2 regions of the Pseudoalteromonas sp. SCQQ13 genome follow, and region 2 is predicted to be linked to the other one. Evidence: riboswitches for the same ligand, from Rfam matches in the RefSeq annotation. Region 2 holds a riboswitch; the other holds the start of a gene.
The links. Region 2 has a riboswitch for cobalamin ahead of I6F41_RS02395 (ABC transporter ATP-binding protein). Riboswitches for the same ligand answer to the same signal wherever they lie in the genome.
Positions count from the first base shown of each region.

Region 1: it holds a riboswitch for cobalamin, as region 2 does, so the genes downstream of both, I6F41_RS14175 (TonB-dependent receptor domain-containing protein) here and I6F41_RS02395 (ABC transporter ATP-binding protein) in region 2, are expected to answer to the same signal.

Region 1 covers NZ_JADYXG010000018.1:49,490-61,861, reverse strand. The annotation lists gene I6F41_RS14185 (efflux RND transporter permease subunit) at 1-879, shown strand, start outside; gene msrA (peptide-methionine (S)-S-oxide reductase MsrA) at 967-1,503, shown strand; gene I6F41_RS14175 (TonB-dependent receptor domain-containing protein) at 1,574-3,412, opposite strand; cobalamin riboswitch at 3,450-3,614, opposite strand; gene I6F41_RS14170 (YajQ family cyclic di-GMP-binding protein) at 3,865-4,347, opposite strand; gene I6F41_RS14165 (VanZ family protein) at 4,511-4,861, shown strand; gene I6F41_RS14160 (ketopantoate reductase family protein) at 4,854-5,756, shown strand; gene thiI (tRNA uracil 4-sulfurtransferase ThiI) at 5,782-7,239, opposite strand; gene I6F41_RS14150 (TetR/AcrR family transcriptional regulator) at 7,312-7,980, opposite strand; gene coaD (pantetheine-phosphate adenylyltransferase) at 8,167-8,661, shown strand; gene I6F41_RS14140 (hypothetical protein) at 8,675-9,187, opposite strand; gene I6F41_RS14135 (hypothetical protein) at 9,177-9,635, opposite strand; gene I6F41_RS14130 (hypothetical protein) at 10,250-10,453, opposite strand; gene argH (argininosuccinate lyase) at 10,727-12,372, opposite strand, start outside.
Region 2 covers NZ_JADYXG010000002.1:135,968-148,339, forward strand. The annotation lists gene I6F41_RS02350 (mechanosensitive ion channel family protein) at 1-313, opposite strand, end outside; gene yaaA (peroxide stress protein YaaA) at 446-1,225, opposite strand; gene tal (transaldolase) at 1,457-2,407, shown strand; gene I6F41_RS02365 (DUF3545 family protein) at 2,678-2,857, shown strand; gene ung (uracil-DNA glycosylase) at 2,914-3,576, opposite strand; gene I6F41_RS02375 (cobalamin-binding protein) at 3,573-4,448, opposite strand; gene cobO (cob(I)yrinic acid a,c-diamide adenosyltransferase) at 4,448-5,047, opposite strand; gene I6F41_RS02385 (cobyric acid synthase) at 5,031-6,521, opposite strand; gene I6F41_RS02390 (FecCD family ABC transporter permease) at 6,531-7,532, opposite strand; gene I6F41_RS02395 (ABC transporter ATP-binding protein) at 7,534-8,346, opposite strand; cobalamin riboswitch at 8,426-8,566, opposite strand; gene I6F41_RS02400 (porin) at 8,612-9,550, opposite strand; gene I6F41_RS02405 (LysR family transcriptional regulator) at 9,713-10,576, opposite strand; gene I6F41_RS02410 (DUF413 domain-containing protein) at 10,667-11,041, shown strand; gene rarD (EamA family transporter RarD) at 11,148-12,068, opposite strand; gene I6F41_RS02420 (thioesterase family protein) at 12,121-12,372, opposite strand, start outside.

The DNA of each region.
Region 1 (12,372 bases), on a different contig from region 2:
GATCGCGGCGAAGAGTACGACGTTATTTTAAAAGGCACTAAAGAAGACTTTGCCAACCCTACTGATATATCAAACATTTATCTTAAATCACGCAGTGGCGAGCTAGTCCCGCTTGATAGTTTAATTAGCTTAAAAGAAGAAGCTACCGCATCGCGCTTAAACCGCTACAACCGTATGCGTGCAATTACCTTAAGCGCCAACTTAGCCGATGGTTATACACTTGAGCAAGCACTTAACTTTTTAAACAAAGTGGCCATGGAAGAAAACGACATAGATGGCGCGATTGACTACAAAGGCGAGTCGCAGTTGTTTTATGAAGGTGCTTCGGCCATGACCTACGTGTTTATTTTAGCACTTACGGTTACCTTTTTAGTACTAGCGGCACAGTTTGAAAGCTTTATGCACCCATTTGTAATAATGCTTACCGTACCCCTTGGCTTAATGGGTGCTATGTTTGGCTTGTGGGCCACAGGACTTACGCTCAATATTTACAGCCAAATAGGTATTGTGATGCTCATAGGGTTAAGTGCTAAAAACGGCATATTAATTGTTGAGTTTACTAACCAACTACGCGACAAAGGCGTAGAGTTTAGCGAAGCTATTTTACAAGCCGCTACGCAGCGCCTACGCCCTATTATTATGACCTCATTAACCACTGTAATGAGTGCGGTACCTCTGGTTTTAGCCTCGGGCCCGGGTGCAGAAAGCCGTATGGTAATTGGTGTTGTAGTGTTTACCGGTGTTGTTGTATCAACCCTACTGACTCTGTTTGTAGTACCTGCTGCTTACTATGCACTTGCGCGCAATACACAGTCACCTGAGTTTTTGCAGCAAAAACTTGATAAACAAGCCGCTAAAAAGCCATTCGAAGAGATCTAACCTCCTAATAGCGTCGTAACCTTGTTGTTACGACGCTTTAGACTTATGCTCTGCATAATCTAAACTTACAGCTATTTTGGAGTATTTATGAGTTCAACAACGCAAGTCGCTACCTTTGGTGGCGGCTGTTTTTGGTGTATAGACGCCGCATTTAGACGAGTGAACGGCGTATTAAATGTAAGCTCGGGTTACACTGGTGGCAACACAGACACTCCTACCTATAAATCAGTATGCTCAGGCACTAGCGGCCATGCAGAAGTAGTGCAAATTGAATTTGACGACACTATTATTAGTTTTGAAGTATTACTAGCAATGTTTTTCACTTTGCACGATGCCACCCAGCTCAACCGCCAAGGTAACGATATAGGCACACAATACCGCAGTGTTGTGTATTATCACAACCAAACACAGCTAACACTTACTAACGCGGTGATCGCTCAATTACAAAACCAGGTAAGCGAGCCAATAGTGACTGAGGTTAGCCCTGCCACCACGTATTATCCAGCAGAGCATTACCATCAAGATTATTACAACGAAAATCCAAACCAAGGCTATTGCAGTATTTTAATTGCCCCTAAATTGCATAAATTCGAAACCGAATTTAAAGAGTTTTTAGCTGATTAAACCCATTTTGTAACGCACAAAAAAGCTCGCTAATTTAGCGAGCTTTTAAGTTTAAGCTACGTAGCACATATTAAAACTGGTATGCAGCACCAATAAATAAGCGTCGGTCAGCGGTGTTATAGTAATAAAATTCATCATTTATATAATCGCCATCTAAATCAATACCATAGGCATCAACTTCATCGTACTGCTTATCAAACAGGTTTTCGACCCGTAAAGAAAAGCTTAACTGCTCAGTTGCTTGATAGTTACCGACTAGGTTCCATAATGTATATGAAGATAAATCTGTTAATTTACCTTTCCTATCGCCACGATACTGCAAATCGATACCCGCATCAAAATCTCCCCACCCTTTATTTAAAGACCAGTTAAAGGTATTTTTTGATACATAAGCTAACTCTTGGCCCGTTTCTAAATCTTCTGCAGATAAGTAAGTGAAGTTAAATGCATGCTCAAAACCCATTAGTTGTTGCGAAAAGCTAAACTCAATGCCTTCATGGCGCGCTTCGTTTATATTTGTTGGCTGCCAAGGGCCTGCAGGTGTTGGTGCCCACGCTATTTTATTGTCAAAATCATTACGGAAAATAGACACTTCTAAAGCAATATCTTGATAACTTAACAACAAACCTAATTCTTTATTCTCAGACGTTTCTGGTTTTAGGTCTGGGTTACCTGAACCTGGAAAATAAATATCATTAAAGGTAGGCGATTTAAAGCCCGTGCTTTGACTTGCTCTAAACGTAGCAAACTTATTTAAATGATAACCTACCGCTGCTGTATACGTGGTTTTATCACCAAATTGTTGGTCATGATCTTGGCGAACTGCGATATTAGCTAAAACCGTATTATCATCGTAATACGCACCTAAAAAGCCAGCAAAAACCTCACGGCTATCTTTATCATAATTACCTGCGTTGGTTTCTATTTTATCTTTGTACCAGTTCAAGCCACCATTAATATTAAGCTCATCTGAGACAATATATTGCCCAGTATAATCAATTTGATTTCGCTTAGTTTCGTACATACTAACCACACCTTCACTGGTGTTATCTTGGCTATCGCTAGAAAATGCGAATGCTATATGGTGTATTTGATTTTCGTAGCTTTTATTCCACCCTAATGATACTTGGTAGTTTTCAAAATCATTACTTTCATCACTGCTGTCTGCTGCACTGTACTGATTATCATAACGAGCATAACCTTCATTATACTGAGTTTGTACGGTTAGCTTGCCTAAATAGTCATCGTTATAAGCGATATTGAAGCCAATATTTTTGTTCTCATAAGCGTCTTCATCTGGTGCATGGTTTTGCAGTACATCAAAACCATCGGTTTTTTCAATTCCAGCGTTAAATGATGCACTTAAATCATTTATATTTGTTCCACCCGCCATTTGGTAGCTTTGATAAGCATTGCTGCCAAAAGTAGCATCTAAGCGAATATTATCAGCTTTACGAGTAATAATATTAATCACCCCAGCTAAGGCATCTGAGCCATAAACAGCAGCGCGAGAACCTTTAACAACTTCAATACGCTCAATAGTATTAAGGGCAATATTACTAATACCTTTATAGCCAAGAGTAGCCGAGCCAACTCTAACACCATCAATTAAAATAAGGGTATGGCGTGAACTTGAACCGCGTAGCGAAACACCTGAATTTTGGCCAAAGCCACCATTTGAGTTAATTTGAAAACCAGCTTGAGAAGCCAACAAACTAGGTAAGTTTCGCACATTACTTTTTTCAATATCAGCACGGTCAATTACGCTAACACTGGCCAGCACATTACTAATAGGTTGTTCGAATTTATTAGCTGTAACGGTAATTTTTTCGATTGGTTGCACTGTTGCAGATACTGAAAATGAAAGTGCAGCCGAAATTGCCACACCTAGAGCGGTTTTATTTAACATGATGTCCCCTACCTTTGCCCACCGCAAAGATGTTAATAAGTAAGATTACTTCAAGGCCGGTCTCCGGACTCAGTCAACACTATAATAGCTGCTAATACTTTACCGTTGCGGGGGCAGTGTTGGGGTTGTTATCGTCTTGAAAACGCACCAACTTCCCGATTATCTTGCTGTTAATTTCAATACTTTGAAACGTATACAAAGGTATTAAGCAAGCACCTTGAAAATAGGTCGCTATTGTGAGTATTTTGTTTATAAATGTCAATAGACGTCTATATAGCCAAAGTTTGATTTTTAACGATATAAACCCTCAACAATCACTGTAAAAGAGTTAGATTACATATCAAGTTACTAATAGCAAAAAAGCCAAACTTCATTGCTGTAGCTTGGCTTTTTTAACACAAATTTTTTAAAAATTAGCCTCCTAATCTCTATAATATCTGTAATCTGTTTTATTAATCGCGGAAGTTTTTAAACTGAAATGGCTGGCCTAAATCGGCGCTACGTACTACTTGCATAGCTTCTTGAAGATCATCTCGCTTTTTACCTGTTACGCGTACCTCTTCACCTTGAATGGCGGCTTGTACTTTAACTTTTGAATCTTTAATGGCTTTAACTATTTTTTTAGCCATCTCTTTTTCAATACCTTGCTTTAAACCAACGTTACGAAAAACATTTTTACCCGCTCGGCTAATATCTTGCAATTCAAGGCTTGATACATCCATACCACGCTTAGAAATTTTACTCGCTAAAATATCAAATAATTGTATAACCTGAGAGTCAGCTTCGGCTTTAAGCTTAATTACTTTATCATTTAGCTCAATCGATGCATCAACTCCCCTAAAGTCAAAGCGAGTTTCTAGTTCACGGTTTGCATTATCAACTGCGTTTTTAGCTTCGTTCATTTCTACTTCAGATACAATATCAAATGAAGGCATTGATTTCTCCTAACTATTTTATCTTAATTTTATACTTAATTTATTAAAGCGATTATAACGCTAAAACTATAAATCTTTACACTTTTATGCATCTTGTTCAGGTGCGATACTAAATTAGTTTGATATACTACGGTTTCTTTTTTAAGCGATTTTAGGATTTGTTGTGACAAGGCGTGTTTATCAAGCAATTTTTTTAATTAGTATTGTGGTGTTTACCTTTTTATTTGCGAAAGAAATAAAAGGGGTTGGCAACCTGTTTCCTCATGTTGATAAAGTAGCCCACTTTGGGATATTTTTCATCCTTGCCATAATAATGGATAAAGCGTTTAAACTCCCTTTATACGCACAAATACTTTTATTAGCCGGTTACGGTGCTGCAATAGAAATAATGCAAGACGCACTTCCATATAGGCAAGCATCAATCGCAGATTTTATTGCAGATTTTGCCGGCGCAGCAAGCTACTTTATAATCAAAGCAATTTTAACCCCACGTAAAAAGAACTCTCATGGCTAAAATTCTTATTATTGGCGACGGCGCAATAGGCTTATTATTAGCCCACTTTTTAAGTGCGCAGCATAGTGTAAGCGTGTTAACCCGAAAAAGTACGAGTAACACTCGCTTTTACAGTAGTGACAACAGTGCTTCACAAAAAATAAATGCCTCTTTTATTTCATTAAATGAGCTTAATAGTTTACCTAAATTTGATGTGTTTTTATTTACGGTAAAAGCCTTTCAAGTGCAAAGCGCATTTGCACAAGTAAAACAGTTTTTGCCTCAGCATTGCTCTGTTGTGCTTTCGCATAACGGTATGGGTAATGTAGAGCAGTTAAAATGTGAGCTCAATGAACACCAAGCGCTTTATTTTTTAACAACGAGTATGGCTGGGTTTAAATCAAACCAATATATAGTACAGCACACTGGTAATGGGCAAAGTATAATTGGCGGATGTAACAACTTAGGTGTTAAAAATAGCAAAATTATGGCGGATCAATTAACCGCGATCCCCCTTTTAAATGCGTCTATGAATATTGAGCAGCTACGTTTTAATAAGTTATTAGTTAACATAGCAATAAATCCGCTAAGTGCGCTACATAACATTAAAAATGGTCAGTTGCGCGAGCCTCAATATTGCTCAATTATAATTAACCTGCTAACCGAAGCATGTAATATTGCTAAGGCAAAAAACCTTGATGTAACGTTAATCAATGCACTGAGCAGTGCGTATGATGTGATGGCACGTACCGCAGAGAACTTCTCATCTATGCAACAAGATGTTGCTCACAATAGAGCAACTGAAATAATGGCAATTTGTGGGTACATTAGCGAGCAAGGCAAGCTTTATAATATAAAAACCCCTTTTAACGATGAACTTTTAGCTAAAATTGCAGCAAAAAAAAGCGCGGTATAAACCACGCTTTTTAAATAGTTAACTTTTACGGGCGATATACCTTTACCGTAGTAAAGCCTTGTTCGTGTAGAATAAGCGCTTGTAACTGGCTCATTACACCTCTATCGCAATACAAGTAATAGTCTTGATCTTTTGGTAAATCACCAAACTTAGTTGCTAAGCGAAAAAACGGCAAATGCACCACTTCTATAGAATCAATTTCCAGTGGTGCTGCTTCTTCTTCCTCTGGAGAGCGAATATCAATTACCACTGCACCAGCTGGTAAATCGGCAACCGACTCAGCTTCTTTTAGTTCCTGCTTAGCTTCTACATCAATATCGCGCACATCCATTACTCGTGCGTTTTCTATTACGGTATTAAGAATATCAAAGTCGAACTTCTCTTCTTCTGCTTTTATTACTTCTATTTTAGCTTTAACAGTTGGCTTTTTAGAAATAACACCACAGTATTCCGGCATCGTTTCGGCCATTTCGGCCGTACCAATTTGACGTGCAATATTAATAATTTCTTGTTTATCGTGTTGAATTAACGGGCGTAAAATAAGGGTTTCGGTTACGCGGTCAATGACACTTAAATTTGCTAATGTTTGGCTAGAAACCTGACCAATACTTTCACCGGTTACCAAAGCTTGAATATTTAATTTTTCGGCCACTTTACTGCCTGCGCGCATCATCATGCGTTTAAGCACCACACCCATTTGGCTGTTTTCAATATTCTCTAATATTTCTGCTACTACTGGTTCAAAATCAACGGTAATAAATTTAACTTTATGAGTTGAGCTGTATTTATTCCATAAGTAGTAGCTCGCTTGTTTAACACCAATTTCGTGCGCCGCACCGCCTAAATTGAAAAACAAAAAGTGCGTACGAGCGCCTTTGCGGATCATTTGATAACTGGCTACACCCGAATCAAAACCGCCAGACATAAGCGATAGTACATCTTCTTGTGTTGGCAGCGGGAAGCCTGCCATGCCAAGGTGAGTATGCGATACTATGTAAGCTTTCTCGTCTTTTATTTCAAGGCGTATCGTTACTTCTGGGTGGCTTAGCTTTACGCTTGCACCGGCAACATGCTGATTTAGTCCACCGCCCACATAACGCTCTAACTCCGTTGAAGTAAAGTCATGCTTACCAATACGTTTAGCGCGTACACAAAACGTTTTACCTTCAATGGTGTGACCAACTAATTCAATGGTTTTTTTAAAAATATCGTCAAGCGTTTCAAAGCTCGTTTCGGTTACTTCTATAAACTGCACAATACCCGGAATTCGCGCTAGGCTATCAATAAAAGTGGCACGTGTTTGCTCACCTTCAAGTAGGGTAACTACTGAGATATTGTCCCAGTTGTTTCTAACTTGTACTTTTTCGTCAATACGGCGCAGTACAATCTTAATGTTATTTTCTAACACTTTGGTAAAGCGTTTACGAACCGAGCGGCTTTTGATGGCAATTTCAGGATGTAGTTTGACGATAAATTTAAGCATAGTTCACTCTTAGACTGCGGGAATTCGCGCTCCCAGGCATTGGGCGCGCGATTATAGCAAAAAAATTAACGCCTAGGAACTAAGAGCAGCCGGAATACTTGGGGCTGAGTGAGCAAGTTGCGTGTATTTTTCGCGTAACTGGTTCATTTTATCGCTACTTTTATCTGTGCTGTAGGCTCTAAATAAAGTTAATACTTTTAAAATACCATGATAAATATCTTGCTCGGCAAGTGCGCCACTGAGCCTGCGGGCTTTAATATAAGGGGTCCAAAAACTAACTGTTAATTTAAGCGTATGTGCAAGTTCGAGCGCATCTTGCTCATTAATCGCAATCATTTCACTATCACGTAAACCAAGTATTATTTTACGCACCTGCTCTAACAGCTCTAGTTGAAAATCAATATAAGCCTGCTTAAGCTGCGTATCTCGCGCCAAAATATCGCCTAAATTGTCGTAAAAAAAGTGGTAGCGCCACATCAGTTCAAATAGCGAATCTAGATATACCGTTAACTGACTAAATGCATCATCATTTTTGTTTATAGGTTTAAAGTGAGTGCTCAAGTGCTCACTATACAGCGCAAAAATATGGCGAATAATGTCTTCTTTATTTTTAAAATGGTAGTAAAGATTACCCGGGCTCATGTTTAAATGCGAGGCTATATGATTAGTTGATATCGCTCGCTCACCATGCTCATTAAACAATGAAATACTGGTGTGTATTATTTTATCCTTGGTATTCATATACTAACACTCTATTTTATTCAACAAGTTACAATTCGTACAATAAGTTGTCTAGTATAAACAAAAACAGCATAATTAAACACTCTGTGTAATAGCTTAGTCGTGACAATTAAAGCCACTTACTAGGCTGATTTGTATAAAAAACACTGTTACACTAATGCTAAAAATAATACATAGCGATACTTTATGAAAATCACTGCAATTTATCCAGGTACTTTTGATCCGCTAACTAACGGACACACAGATCTAATTCAACGTGCCTCAAAAATGTTTGATACTGTTATCGTTGCTATTGCTCATAACCCCAGTAAACAGCCTTGCTTTAGCCTTGATGAGCGTGTAGCTCTAGCTAATACTCTTTTAACCCATATAGATAATGTAAAAGTGATAGGATTTTCAGGGTTACTTGCTGATTTGGCACGCGATCACAATGCTAATGTATTAATTAGAGGCATAAGAGCGGTTTCTGATTTTGATTATGAATTTCAGCTAGCGAATATGAATCGACGCCTAAACCCAGATTTAGAAAGTGTATTTTTAACTCCGTCAGAGCGAAATTCGTTTATTTCGTCAACCTTAGTAAAAGAAGTGGCACGCCATAATGGTGATGTAAGCGAATTTGTAGACCCTATTGTAATGGCTGCACTTAATAAAAAGCTAGGTTGCAGCTACAGTAAATAAGCTAACGAGCGCATTACTTAAGTGCGCTAGCTCTATGCATATAGCGCGCTTTAACTTGGTTACATACCCATACTAGGCCTAAAAAATCTTTATTTATAATTAATACTAGCACCATCAATAAGTCAACAACGTTTATCCCTATTGCGTACAAAGTCCACAACCACCAAACTTCGGTTTGTTCTAAAACATAAATATCGTAATACATAGCAAAAAACAAACAAGCATTGATACTTAGTCCTACGATTAAATACATAAATGCAATTGGTTTAGGCTTTTTAATCAATACACCCCACACAATAATTACACCAATTGTCAGCACATCGTATGTTGCCCAATCTATAAGTGTCACTGTTTCATAATCGAGGAATGCACTTAAAAAATATGAAGTCATCATAATAAAAGCGAGCTGGATAGTACCTTTGTCTTTTTTATTAATTTTTGATACTAACGTGTACAAAAACGCCATTAAAAAGCCCCATAAAATAAAAGCGCCTATTGATTGGCCTATTGCTTCACTAATGGTCAATTTGATTCTGCTGTAATACACTACGATTAAAAATAAAGCGTTTGAGCTCAATCAAACCCAAAAAGTCTTTATTTATAAAAAGCACTGCAATCATAAGTAAATCGATAACGTTAACGCCAATTGAATAAACACTCCAAAGCCACCACTCGTCAATGTTTTCAAGTATATATAAGTCATAGTACATCACTAACATTAACAAAGAATTGAACGCTAAACCGATTACAATATAATTAATAGCGGGGCAATTTTTTATTGAAGAGGTTTTAAAGTAAACAACTAATAATACTGTAATTGTTAATAAATCATAAAGGGTAAAATTGAGGTATACATTACTTAACATATAAAGTACTTCACTCATCGAATACGAGAAAAGCATAATGCTTGCAATATATAAAAGTGATTTATTTGTGTTATTTATACTCGAAGCTAAGCAATACAAAAAAGCCATTAAAAAGCCCCATTGAATAAATGCACTTATATAATCGGCTAGAATAAAGTCTACATACATATAGTTAAGGGGTATAGTTTATTTTAGGTTTTTTGAATAAAGACAAAATTTTGTTTTTTATCTTGTGTAAGCCAAGGAAGTCTCGATCAACAATTAGAGATATGATCATGAGGAAATCAATAGTTGTAACACCAAATGTATATATGTCCCAAAAAAACCAAGGGTGATCATTTTTGTTGATAAATACATCAATATGCATTATTAACAGTAAAAACATATTAATGAAAAGGCCACATACTAAATACAAGAAAGAAGGGGTTGTTATTTTAATAAACTTATAAGCTAAGAAAAGAGATATTAAAGTAGCAAAATCGTATAAAGCCCAATCTAAATAGGTAATATTGTAAATTGACAACCAAGTAAGAAAATAATCTGATGAAGAATAAGAAACAACCATAATAAGTGAACTGAGTAATAAGGTAGTATTTCGTTTAACGTCTAAGCTATATACAAAGAGATTAAAAAAAAAGGCCATCAAAAACCCCCACATAACCAGGGCTGAGAGCGAAAAAAAACCAAAAAACTCAGTTATAAACATCAAATACCTTTATGAATCACTTAGGTTTAGGATTTCCACCTGGAAGTATAATCCCACCACGCTGAAGGTCTGCACCAGCGGCCGCCATAGCTTCTTGAGAGAAGCTTACTGTATCAGATTGCAGGGTTTTAGGGCTAGCAGTTTGTTCCATTGCTGGCTTTAATTGTTGCGTTTTATTGTATGCTTGCATTTGTAGTTGGCTGTTAGCTGAAACTTGCATGTGATTATTCCTTGTAAGTGTTTTTGTATTGTTGGCGAAATCTTGTATTACACCTTTTAAAGAGGGTAATTAAATTTACCTTATATTTAGCAGCAACGTTTTTATCTAAGCTGTTACTACATTTTACACTTACAACAAAAGCAACCACTGTGCCAACTTTTAATTAACACCTTGAAATAATCATAAAACTTTATATTTATAACTTAAATTAGTGTTTTTTACCCATAAAAAAACGCACGAGGGTAACCCGTACGTTTTTTACATCTAGGGAGTTTAAGCCACGAATTTACACGGGATCTCCGCTTTATTACTTAGCTTTAAAATATATTCCATTGCGACTTCATCGCAGTTTTCTTTACGTAAACAAAGCTCACAATCTTTCATTACTTTTTCTGGCAAGCTTTCTTTGGTACAAAAGCTAAAACGCTGTTTTTCAAAAAAATCTGGGACTCGGGTTAGCACTATTACTCTATTTAACGCCAATTTTTTGGCTTTCGCTAATAAATGTTCAACTAACTGCCGCCCTTGTCCTGACACTGCGCTTTGTGGGTCTATACCCAAAGAACGTATTTCCGCCAAACCTGTATCGTAAATGTACAGTGAGGCACACCCCGATACTTTGCCGTTAATTTCGGTTACAGCAAATTCGTTAATCGAGTGCACCATATCACTTTTAGCCCGTGGTAGGTTTTCGCCTACCGTAGCCCAATGTTGAACTAGCTTAGCAATCGATTCAACATCGTCTAAATTAGCATCACGAACCGTTATTTGCTGTTTTTTTTTCGCAGCTTTAATAGCGCTGGTTACTTGCTCAATTGATGTTCCGCCAAGTGCTTGACGCGCTTTAATGCAGGCGTCAATTTCTAGTACCGGATAAACATCATCTGCAAATACGTCACTTACCGATTTATATTGCTCAAGCGATAAGTCTTCAAGCGTTTTACCTTCACTAATGGCCAATTGTACCAGTACACCCACAATATGGTGCCCTTCTCTAAAAGGTACGCCCTTAGCTACCAAGTAATCTGCAAGCTCAGTTGCATTTGCATGGCCACCTTTTGCCGCTGCAAGTGTACGTTCGCCTTTTACTTTAATACCTTTAATACACGCTTGTGCCATATGAATACAGGCAAGCCACGTTGGCATAGCGTCAAATATGCCTTCTTTGTCTTCTTGCATATCTTTATTATAAGCAAGTGGCAGTGCTTTTAGGGTCATCATCATGGCACTAAATGCACCAAAAACGCGTCCGGTTTTACCGCGAATTAGTTCCAGTGCATCTGGATTCTTTTTTTGTGGCATCAGCGATGAGCCCGATGTCACATTATCCGCAAGCTCTATAAATCCGGCTTCGCCTGAGTTATAAAAAATAAGATCTTCTGACATACGCGATAAGTGAATCATCGAAATAGACGCACAACTTAATAGCTCTACTACAAAATCACGATCAGATACGCCATCAAGGCTATTTTTAGTCGCTCCTGTAAAGCCTAAACCCTGTGCTAATGCTTGACGATCAATTGGATAAGCCGTACCCGCTAATGCACCACTGCCCAGTGGGCAAAAGTTCATCCGCGCTTTAGCATCTTGCAGGCGGCTTTCATCACGCTCTAGCATTTCTACGTAAGCCATACACCAGTGACTAAACAATACCGGTTGTGCACGTTGTAAATGCGTATAACCTGGTAAAATAGTCCCAAGCTCACGCTCTGCTAATGCAACAAACTCACCCTTTAACTGGGCAATGGCTTTTAAAATATGATCAGCAATATCGCGACACCACAATCTAAAATCGGTGGCTACTTGGTCATTACGGCTGCGCCCTGTATGTAATTTTTTAGCTAAATCACCTACTTTTTCGATTAACGCAGCTTCAACATGAGAATGAATATCTTCTGCGCCTGAAGTTGCTACCGCTT
Region 2 (12,372 bases):
TACCGGCACCAGCTAGTAATGACGTTACCGTGCCTTTTAAGCCCATAAAATCCAGTGCTATAAACACTCCTACACTTAATATCAGCACTTTAAATATAGAAGCCATTAAATCAGCTATCTGTTTTGAATCGAGGGAGCGGCGTAATAAATTTTTCATTAAGTTACCGGCAAAGCGAGCCAGCATAGAAAATAGAATGACAATAATAACTGCCACAATAAAATTAGGAATATGGCTTATAACGACATCAAACCACCCTCCGAGCTTTTCTTCGATAAGTTTTTCGGCGTCGCTAATTGAGGGAATACTAAACATGTAACTTGCACCTATTGATTTATAATGTGATTAGAATCAATCTTGAATTCGCATATCAATTGCAAGTATAGCGCCAGTATTAAAAAAGCCATGCTGTGCATGGCTTTTATAGATTAGGTAAAGGTTTAAGTTTTAGCTTTGTTCATCGCGTAAAAATACTGGCTCAAGCTCTTTCACACTTGCTTCGGCGCTAAAGTAATAACCCGCTACTGTAAACTCTTTAAGCTGGCTTAGCTGAGTTACTTTATTTTCGATGAGGTAACGCGCCATCATGCCTCGTGCTTTTTTAGCGTAAAAACTAATTACTTTATATTGACCATTTTTACAGTCTTTAAAGTGTGGAGTAATTATTTGTGCATTAAGGGCTTTTTTATCAACCGCTTTAAAGTACTCGTTTGAAGCAAGGTTAACTAAGTATTGGGCGTCCTCGGCTTTTAATACCTCGTTAAGTTTATTGGCAATTACACTGCCCCAAAACTCATACAGGTTTTTACCACGGCTGTTTTCAAGCTTGGTGCCCATTTCAAGGCGATACGCTTGCATTAAATCTAGCGGCTTTAAAAGCCCATATAAGCCCGATAATATGCGTAGGTGGCTTTGTGCGTAATCAAGCTGATTAGCCGTTAGCGTGCTAGCATCTAAACCACCATATACATCGCCATTAAAGGCCAGTACCGCTTGTTTAGCGTTTTCTGTGGTAAATGGCTGTGCCCACTCACTAAAGCGAGCAGCGTTAAGCCCTGAGAGCTTATCGCTAATTTTCATCAGGCTGCCAATTTGCGCAGGTGTTAGTTCACGGCATACTTGCATCAGTGCTTCGCTGTGCTCAAGTAATTCCGGTTGAGTGAACTTATCGGTTGCAGGTGGCGTGGTGTAATCAAGATTTTTTGCAGGTGAAATAACAGTGATCATAGTTAGCTATTGACTTGTAATTTATTTAATGTCAATTTCAACATTAAATGAAACGAAAAGCACGTTTTGTTTAATATTAAACAGACTGATCCTACCTTAATAATTCATACATAACCGTTTTTATATTGATAAGGACATAAGACCTATCAAGCATTACTTCGCTGTTGCAGTATGGTGTAATATTAAAGTAGTTTAGATTTTCTTTTAACTTGCTTGGAATGAGGAAAGCAAATGACTAACGCGCTACAAAGGCTAAAACAACATTCATCAATCGTGGCCGACACGGGTGATATTGAAGCAATTAAAAAGCATCAACCAGAAGACGCAACGACCAATCCGTCATTGTTATTAAAAGCGAGCGAGATTGAAGCCTATAAGCCTTATTTAAATAAAGCATGGAGCTACGCCAAAGAAACCGAGCAAGATCCAGCGAAGCAACTAGCGCTAGCATGCGACTACTTTGCGGTATTATTAGGTAAAGAAATTAGCGCTATTGTACCTGGTTATATTTCTACTGAGGTAGATGCACGTCTTTCGTTTGATACCCAAGCAACTATTGATAAAGCGCACACGCTACTTAGTCTTTACGAAAAAGAAGGCGTAAGCAAAGATAAAATCTTAATTAAAGTAGCCTCTACTTGGGAAGGCATTAAAGCCGCTGAACAACTAGAAAAAGAAGGTACTAAATGTAACCTTACTTTATTGTTTAGTGATGCCCAAGCACGTGCTTGCGCCGATGCTAACGTATTTTTAATCTCGCCATTTGTTGGTCGTATTTTAGATTGGCACGTTGCTAACGGTATGGAAAAACCGACCGACCCACTGCAAGATCCTGGGGTACAATCGGTACGCAGCATTTTTGAATTTTATAAACGCCACGACTACAAAACGGTAGTTATGGGTGCAAGTTTTCGTAATACCGGCGAAATTATTGCCCTTACTGGTTGCGATAAGCTAACTATTAGCCCCAATCTTTTAGAAGAGTTGGGTAACCTTGAAGATGCACCAGAATACTTACTAGCAAAAGATGTTGCGCAGCAGCCAAAACCGGCACCGCTTAGCGAAGCTCAATTTCGTTGGTTGCATAACCAAGATGCTATGGCGACTGAAAAGTTAGCTGAAGGTATTCGCTCTTTTGCTGATGCTCAAGAACAATTAGAAGCACGCTTTAAAGCCATGTAATTGGCTCAAACGCTTGTATAAAAACGTCGCAGTTGCGACGTTTTTTTATGCCTGTAATTTATATGCAAGAAACTTATAAACCCATCATAAAGTAAAGCTTCATCAACAAATCACACTTTAGTAACATAAATGTCACTTTTATATTCTATTTTAGCTAGGCCTATGGTATAGGTATTCGCGAAGTTAATACCTATTGCGTTAAATTAGTGAGCCGTTATAGCTTATGTTTTTAATAAGACTGGTATCAAATGCAGTCTAAAGGAGATATTCATGGATAGCCTAAGCAATATAATAGAAGGTCCTGAAACAAAAAAGGAAGCTTCTCAAAAAAATAAAAAAAGAAGATGGCGCGAAATCGAAGCAATACAAGAAAAGTATCGTTTACGCAAAGAACTACAGGAGTTGGACTACTTTACAGACAGTATAGCCGTTAATGAGCTCGACTTTTAAACGACTAACTCAAAGGCCCGCATTACTGTGCGGGCCTTTGGTTTTAAAAGTTAAAATTATACTTGCCAATTAATCGGCGTTTTACCTTGAGATTGCAATAACGCATTCGTGGCTGAAAAATGCCTACAACCAAAAAAACCTCGATGAGCAGACAGTGGCGATGGGTGCGGCCCTGCTAAAATATGCTGGCGTGCGCTATCAATTCCCTTACCTTTTTTTTGTGCATGAGCACCCCACAAAATAAATATTACGCCTTCACAATGGGTGTTTATATGCGCAATAACCTTATCGGTAAATTGCTCCCATCCTAAGTGTTTATGCGAATGGGCTTGGCCTTGCTCTACCGTAAGTACTGTATTGAGTAAAAACACTCCCTGCTCTGCCCAGCTTTGCAAGTAACCATGGGTAGGAATAACAAAATCGTTTATATCGCTAGCCAGCTCTTTATAAATATTTTTAAGCGAAGGTGGCAGCTTTTTAACCTCAGGTAATACTGAAAAACACAAACCATGTGCTTGGCCTTCACCATGGTAAGGATCTTGCCCTAAAATAACAACGCGTATATCACTAAGCGGTGTTGCAGCAAATGCGCTAAACACTTGCTCTTTTGGAGGATAAACAGCAACACCTTCACTGCGGCGCTTGGCAACGTAGTCGAGTGTTTGCTGCATATATGCTTGCTGTAATTCTTGCTTTAAAAATGCAGTCCAATCGCTCATTGTATGCTCTTTATTTGTTGACGTGATACGTCTATTTTATCACACATATCGGCCAGCCCATCTAGCATACGCGCTGAAAAACGATGTAGTAAGTCGGCATTTACAGATAAAAACTGCTTGTTTTTTACTGCGGGTATTTCTGGCCATTGCTGCCAATTAATAGTGGGTTGCGGTGTTGCTGATTTTTCATCCGGAATAATTATAATTTGCGGTTTAGCCACAATCACATTTTCTATGCTTATTTGTGGATAGTCGGTGCGGCTATTTGCAAATACATTGGTTACTTGGCAAGTGGCTATTAACTCACTTATTCCGGTATTTTTCGACACAGTCATCATCGGCTCAGACCAGAGTTGATAAAAGCCAGTGAGTTTACTTTTACCCTGTTGCTTGGCTTTAATGGCTGCAAGTTTAGCATTAAATGCTTTTACCACTTGCTCGCTTTGTTTAATGTTACCGGTAAGTTTTCCTAGCATAAGCAACTCATCGGCAATACCTGTAATTGTCGTTGGATCAGTTAAATAAAGCTTAATACCTAAGCGCTCTATTTGTGCTAAATCATCGCTTTGATTACCACTTTTCCAAGCAATTACTATATCTGGCTTAAGGACTAAAAGCTTTTCGATTGAAATACCATAGTAACCGCCAATACGGGTAATACCTTTTGCCGCTGCAGGGTAGTCGGCGTAATCAACTGTGCCAACAATATTATCTCCCGCGCCTATTGCATACAGGTTTTCTACTATGTGCGGGGCCAGTGCCACAATACGCAGTGTTTTAGCTGGCTGTACTTTATCAATTTGTACCTTGTTGGCCTGCGCATGCTGGGATAAACAGAGTAACAATAGGCCAACAACAAGCTGTTTAAACATTAGTAATCAAAACCTTGCAGAGCTTTAACACCTGCATCAAATGCATGTTTTACATTACGCACTTCGCTTACTGTGTCAGCCAGTTCTATTAATTTACGATGTGCTGCACGGCCGGTAATAATAACCGACTGCATTGGCGGTCTGTTGCCAATCGCCTCTAGCACTTCATCTACATCAATATACCCATAGGTTACCATGTAGGTAAGCTCATCGAGCAGCACTACATCTAGGCTTGCATCGCTAAGCAGTCGCTTTGATTCTTGCCAAGCAGCTTGCGCGGCTGCGGTATCGCTCTCTTTGTCTTGGGTATTCCATGTAAAGCCTGTGCCCATTACCACAAACTCCACACCCGCACCCTGTAACAAGTTACGCTCTCCGCATTCCCAAGTGCCTTTTATGTACTGACACACAGCGGCTTTTTTTCCATGGCCAACACAACGTGCTACCACACCAAATCCTGAGGTCGACTTACCTTTGCCATTACCAGTTATAACTTGAAAAATACCTTTTTCTTGTTGCGCTGCAGCTATTCGTGCATCAACTTGATCTTTTAATTTTTGTTGGCGTTGCTGATGTTTATCTTTACTTTGTTCGCTCATGATTATGCCCTTCATAAATTTTAATAATGTGTGCAATATTTAAATGCGTTTCACACATGGCAGCTAAACGCTCTAGTTGCTGCTCACGGTGCTGGTTAATATTAACCGGATTAATAACTGTATCGGCTTTGAGCCACTTTAATATTTGCAATGTGGCACTCGCTTGATCAAATAAGCCATGTAAATAAGTACCCGCTATGGCGTTATCATCACTAATAAACCCATCGGCTGTAAAGCCATTTGGGTGTTCATTAAAGCTTAAAAATGGTTTATTAAGTGCTTCACCTTGGCTAATGCCTGCATGAATTTCGTAGCCACTACAAAGTATTTGCTGGTTATTTAATTGCATAGTCGCGGTTACATTACTCAATATTTTTTGTGCTGTAAGTGTGCTGGTAAAATCACTTAACGCTAGCCCCGGCATCTGCTGTAATGATGACTCAACACCTAGGGGATCATTAATACTATTGCCAAGCATTTGCATACCACCACAAATACCGAGCACTTTACCACCATAACGTAAATGGCGTTTTATTTGTGTATCCCAGCCTTCATTTTTTAAAAAGGCTAAATCACTTAATACGTTTTTACTCCCCGGTAAAATGATCAAATCAACATCGGGGATCGCTTGTGTATGCGCTACATAATTAATATTTATATTGGGATGTAAGCGCAGTGCATCAAAGTCAGTATGGTTGCTAATGTGCGGCACAAGCAGCACGGCAATATTAACGCTGGCATTAGTTAGCGTATTATCAATAGCAATTGCATCCTCAGCATCTAATGCAAGGTCGTGTAAATACGGCAATACGCCTAACACCGGTTTACCTGTGTACTGTTCCAGCCAATCAAGTCCACTTTGTAATAAGCTTATATCGCCTCTAAAACGATTTATTACAAAGCCTTTTACCCGCGCTTGCTCCGACTCACTCAACAATGCCAAAGTACCCACTAAATGAGCAAACACACCGCCTTTATCTATATCGGCAATTATAATTACGGGGCAGTCAACGGCTTCGGCGTAGCCCATATTAGCAATGTCGTTGGCTCTGAGGTTTATTTCGGCTGGGCTGCCCGCCCCTTCCACCAGCAATAAATCAAAACGTTGTGCTAAACGGTTATGCGACGTGAGTACTGCATCCATAGCTACTTTTTTATAATCGTGATACGCCCCAGCTTCAATATTACTTATGGCTTTACCATGAATAATAACCTGCGCGCCAGTATCGCTATTTGGCTTAAGTAATATGGGATTAAAGTCAGTTTCAGGGGCTACCTTTGCCGCTATAGCTTGCAGTGCTTGAGCACGACCTATTTCACCACCATCATCTGTAACTGCACTATTTAATGCCATATTTTGTGGCTTAAATGGCGCTACATTTAGCCCTCTATTAGCAAATACTCTACACAGCGCCGCAACCAGTGTACTTTTACCCGCATCGGATGTGGTGCCTTGCACCATTAACGTTTTCATTTTATAGCCCTACACCTGGCGCTTACGAAAATACAATAAGCTTAAAAAGAACACGCTACCAATAGCTGCAGTAATAACCCCAACGGGTAACTCTTGATTAGTTAACAACGTGCGCGCTAGCACATCAACCCAAACCATAAAAGTACCGCCCACCAAACTCGTTACCAGTAAGCCAGATAAGCTACCTTGGGAGATAAAAAAGCGCACTATATGCGGCACCATTAATCCTACAAAGCCAATTCCGCCACACATAGCCACTAACACTGCCGTTATCAGCGAACTTAAAACTAGCATCAATATTCTAAAGCGATGTACCCGCACACCCAGTGTTATAGCACTTTCATCGCCGAGCAGCATGGCATTTAGTTGGCGCCTAAAACTAAGCATTGTAAATGTACACAATACAATAACCACAAAAGGTAACCACAGCGTTGCCCACTGCGCTCGTGCAAAACTGCCGAGCGTCCAAAATAAAATAGCCGCAACTGCCTGAGGATCGCTCCAGTAAAGTAATAAACTGGTAAATGCGCTAAATAAAAATGACAAGGCCACACCTGCCAGCAGCATAGATTCTACTTGCCCACTTTGCTGCCGCCCTGCAATCAATATAAGTAAACTCATAGCCACTAAACTGCCAGCCAATGCCGCTGCCGATAATGCAAAGCCCGCACTAATGCCCACAAACGCCATGAGTATAACTACCCCCAAAGACGCCCCAGACGATATCCCAAATAAATAAGGATCTGCTAACGGATTACGCGTCACGGTTTGCAAAATAAGCCCGGCAATGGCTAAACCACTGCCAGCTAAAAATGCCAGTAATGTGCGTGGCATTCTTAATTCAACAATAATTCGAGTGTTAAAGGAGCCCTCTGTTGAGGTGAAAATACTTTTAAATACATCAGTTAATGATGTGTCGGCAGCGCCATAACTCAGCGCCGTAAATAACGTAAATAATGCAGCTAGTACTGTGACTAAAAGTGCTATTGAATGATTGTTAAGCATGCGCATATTATTCATACCCATAAAAGTAAGTAATATGTGGAATAACACCACCTAGTTTAGACATTTGCGGGTGGTGGCTTACTTGTGCACATACACCAAATACATCATTGAGCATGTCCTCGCTGAGCACATCGATGGGAGAGCCTGTATTAACAATTTCGCCGTGATTTATAACCACCAGCTCATCGCACATAGCAGCGGCTAAATTTAAATCATGAAACGATGCAAACACAGTAACGCCAAGCGATTTAGCCAACTCCATTACCTGAATTTGATACTTCACATCTAAGTGGCTGGTTGGCTCATCCATAATTAATAGTTGCGGTTGCTGCACCATAGCCCGAGCAATTAATGCACGTTGTTTTTCTCCTCCCGAAAGCGACTCAAAACGTTGGCTTGCATGATCCTGCAAGCCAACTCGCGCTATAGCTTGGTTTATTTTTTGTGTGTCGGCTGTTGTGGTGGTGCTAAATAATGCTTTATGCGGGGTTAACCCAAGTGCAACCACATCTAATAAAGTTAAATTAAATTGTGATGGGGTTTCTTGTAAAACAACCGCAACCTGCTTTGCGTATTCATGGCTTTTTAACTGCCAAATATCAGTATTATTAAATTTAATTTGCCCTGCAGTGGGCTGATTAAAGCGATACAAACACCGCAGTAAACTAGATTTACCTGCGCCATTGGGGCCAATTAAGCCAACGAACTTACCTTGCTTTATTTGCAAATTAACATTGTTGAGGATAGTTTTACTGCCAATATTCCACGACACGTGATTAACATTTAACAATGGTGTATTTAATGGCGTTTGAGTTTGCAATAGTTAGCCCTAGGCAGGAATGCGCTCACTAACAATGCAACTAACTATGGCTAGTACATAACTTGAAGATGAGTAAACCCGCTCGTTAAAATAGTTTATTTGTATCTGACTTAAAGCGTTATGCTAATTACAGTTGCGGGAACAGTTGAGGAGTTGCACCTCATTCCAAATGAATACTCTATTATGGGCGGCTAAGTAAATAATTTAAAGCAAAAAAAACCGCACTTAACAAAGTACGGCTTAAAAAGGCAGTGCTAAGCGCTGCTTAAAATTTATATTCTATACCTACACCTAAGTAGTCTTGGTCAACGTTGTTGTCCATATCGAAATTAGAATAAAAACCAAATAATTTAGTGTTTTTATTTAACTGATGATCAACACCTGCCGAAATAGCCGTTTTGTCATCACTGCCTTTAAAATCCATTGCCTGGTACTGCAATTTAAAGGTATTGCTAGCCATAGTGTAAGCCGCACTTAATAAATAACCGTCGGCCTCACTACTGCCATCAACTTTTTCTTGCGTTTGATACATAGCGCCTAATTTAAAATCGGCTACTTTACCTTGTACTGATGCGCGCACTACATCGTAGCCGTTCACTTCACTATCGGCAGCAATAGCGGCATATATTGCGCTCTTTTTAAGGGCTGCGTCACCATAAGTTACTGCCATTGAATAGCCATTTTTAGCACCTGCTGCATCGCTATCCTCTGCAACAAACGTAGCCAAAAGCTTAAAACCTTGGTAAGAATTAGAGGCATAAGAAACACTACTGCCCATTCTATTTTCACCTTTAAAGGCATTTTTAATGTCGCCTTCAAGGTCGCTAAATAAATCAACTTTACCTTGTGACTGCTTAAGCGCGGTATCGTTACGGCCAATAACAACTTGGCCAAACGCACCTTTTAAACCTATATACTGATTACGAGCAGAGATATTGTCGTCATTATCACCTTTTGAGTCGGCGTCAGAAACATCAACTTGAAATTCAAACTTATAAACAGCTTCTAAGCCATCAGATATTTTTTCAGACCCTTTTAAGCCCAAACGTGATGAGTTACTTTTAATCTCGGTAAAAGACCCCTCACCATCATCCGACGACTGTAGTGTTACGTTCGCTTTACCGTAAAAATCCACTTCAGCAAGCGCATTAAAAGACAAACCACCTAATAAAGCTACACATAAGCTCGACTTTACAAATTTCATGTTATTTCCTCGATAATCACAACAGACTCGTTTTTAATGCAACAGGAGTTTGGCACTGTTAAATGACAAAAATATTACAGCCGTCATATTTTTACACTTTTAAATTCATAAAAACACATAATAGTTGCAATCAAACGTACATATACAGCAAAACCATTGGCCTTACTCAACGGGTAACTTAGGAGTCATTTGGGTTAATAAATTTACTAATGTTTCTATTAACTCTTTTTGCTCATTGTCTCTGTGATAGGCAACAAATATATCGCGCGAGGTGGTTTCTACGTCTTTCACATGAAATAACTCGCCTTTTTCTAAATGCGCTGCAACAAGTACTTGAGGAATGAATGCACTCCCTCCGCATTGCAATATTAAATCAAGTGCTATACGCCCAGTACTTGTTCTAAAGTAAGGTGGGGTTTTGCCAGTAAACTGGCGAGCATGCCACAGTGAGAATGTCGTGCCCCAGTCAACATATACGTACTGGTTATCAAAAAAGTTATCGTAACTGGCAGTATCAAACGCGCTTACCGGTATAATGGGTAGTTCACAAATTCGCTCAACCACCAGCTCATCAACTTTTGGTGGATCAAATAAAATAGCTAAATCTAAGGTGCGCTCTAATAACAGGCGGGTACTTTCTTGTTGTGCTTTTACCTCAGCCACCAAAGACACACCGGGCATTGCCGATACAATATTAGTAATACCAAACTGTAAAAATGCATCCCAAATGTTTGGTGTACCCGCTAGGCAAATTTGTTTATGCATATTATCGGCAAGTGCCACATCTACTTTTGCTCTTTGCATGCCAGTAATGATCATTTGTGCATGGGGTAATAAACGCTCACCTGGCGCTGTTAGTTGAATATTATTGCGCTGGCGAATAAACAAATTAACACCAAGCCCTTGCTCTAATTGACGAATTCTAAAGCTTACTGCAGACTGTGTGATATAAAGGTTTTCAGCCGCTTTGCCAAAGTGACGAGTGCGTACTACCTCAACAAATGTTTTTAATAAATCGATATCCAATTTTTTATCCTCACGATAAAAATAACTTGTTTAAAATATTTGCAAACTTGCCGCATACTCCAGCAATTACCAAGGTATGAGGGTACAACAATGAGCAATGATATTTCACTACTTCGCCAAGCATTTGTTAGTCAACGTCAGTTTTTTGATGATCAAAATTTCCCACGCGGATTTGGTCGCAGCGGAAACTTTACCTTATTAGAAGCCAGTATATTAGAGCAACACGGTGTTGTTTTAAAAGGCTTACATAATAAAGCCCTAGAGCCACAAAATGAACATCAGCAACAATTTGTCGCTGTTATTAGTGGTGCTTTAGAGCCAACCAATGCAATTGAGCGCGCTTGGGTTAAATACTTAAAGTTAACAACCAGCAAAGCAAAGTTCCATACATTATTTGGCCGCTCAAAAATAGCGACCCCAGCACCAATAAGCCAAGACTATTACGCCGAGTCAGACAGTATGTAATTGCTTTAACTATTTAATTTTTACATTTTAAATAGTTAAACATACACCAAGCCTAGCGCGAGTACAAAATACATCGCGCTACGTGCTTACTTAAGTTAACTAACTTTTAAACCACGCCTGAGGCCACAATAGCGGCTTTTTTACGTTTACGAGATTGCCTAAAAGAGTCCCAACTAAAAATAGCCAATGCACTCCAAATACAAACAAATGTAACTACTCGCTCGGCATCAAACACTTCACCGTAAAGCATCACAGCTAATATAAACATCAAACTTGGCCCTATGTACTGAAAAAAGCCTAAAGTGGTGTATTGCAAACGCTTAGCAGCGCCGGTAAAGCACAGTAGTGGTAAGGTGGTAATGATCCCGGCACTAATGAGTAACACATTGGTATGCCAGTCATTAGCAGGCAAGCTTGACGTTGCTGTAGGCACCATTAAATACCAATAAATAAGCGCTACGGGCAAGAGTATAAATGCTTCTATTGAAATACCGGACAATGCTTCCACTGGCAGTTTCTTACGCAGTAAACCATATATTGCAAATGATATAGCTAACGAAAAAGCAACCACAGGAAATGAACCAAAACTTATTAATTGCAGCAGTACACCGGTAAATGCTAAAGCAACAGCAACCATTTGAAACTTACGTAAACGTTCGCCTAAAAATAACACTCCCAGTAATACATTTAGTAACGGATTAATGTAATAACCTAAACTGGCATCGAGCATATGATTATTATTAACTGCCCATATAAATAGGCCCCAGTTAAACCCCAGTATCGACGAGGTTAAAACCAGCATTAACAATAATTTAGGCTGTACTATAATGCGTTTAATTCTATCCCACTGGCCTAAAATACTCACAATAATAATTAAAAACATCACCGACCACACAACACGATGCGTTAAAATTTCAAATGCAGTAACATGCTGGAGTTGCTTAAAGTATATAGGTGCTAAACCCCATATAGTAAAAGCGATGCAAGCCAAAATGGCGCCCTTGCGCTTCTCGGTATCAATCGGCATAAATAAACACTTAGTTATTCAAAAGGTCGCCAGTTTACTCCGCAAACTTTTATTAGCCAACTAAATACGTACCCGTACCAAATGCTATTTGTACTGCTTGCTCATTATGCAATTCCATCCTACAAACACATACTTTATTGCCCGAGCGAATTAAAGTGGCACTGGCTATAAATTTCTCGCCTTTGCCTGGGCGTAGGTAATCGGTGCGCATATCTATAGTGCCCAAGGTGGCTAGTTTTTGCTGCACAGATAAAATATCAACATCGTTTAGCTTATCTATTACACTTGCTGCAGCTAACATACC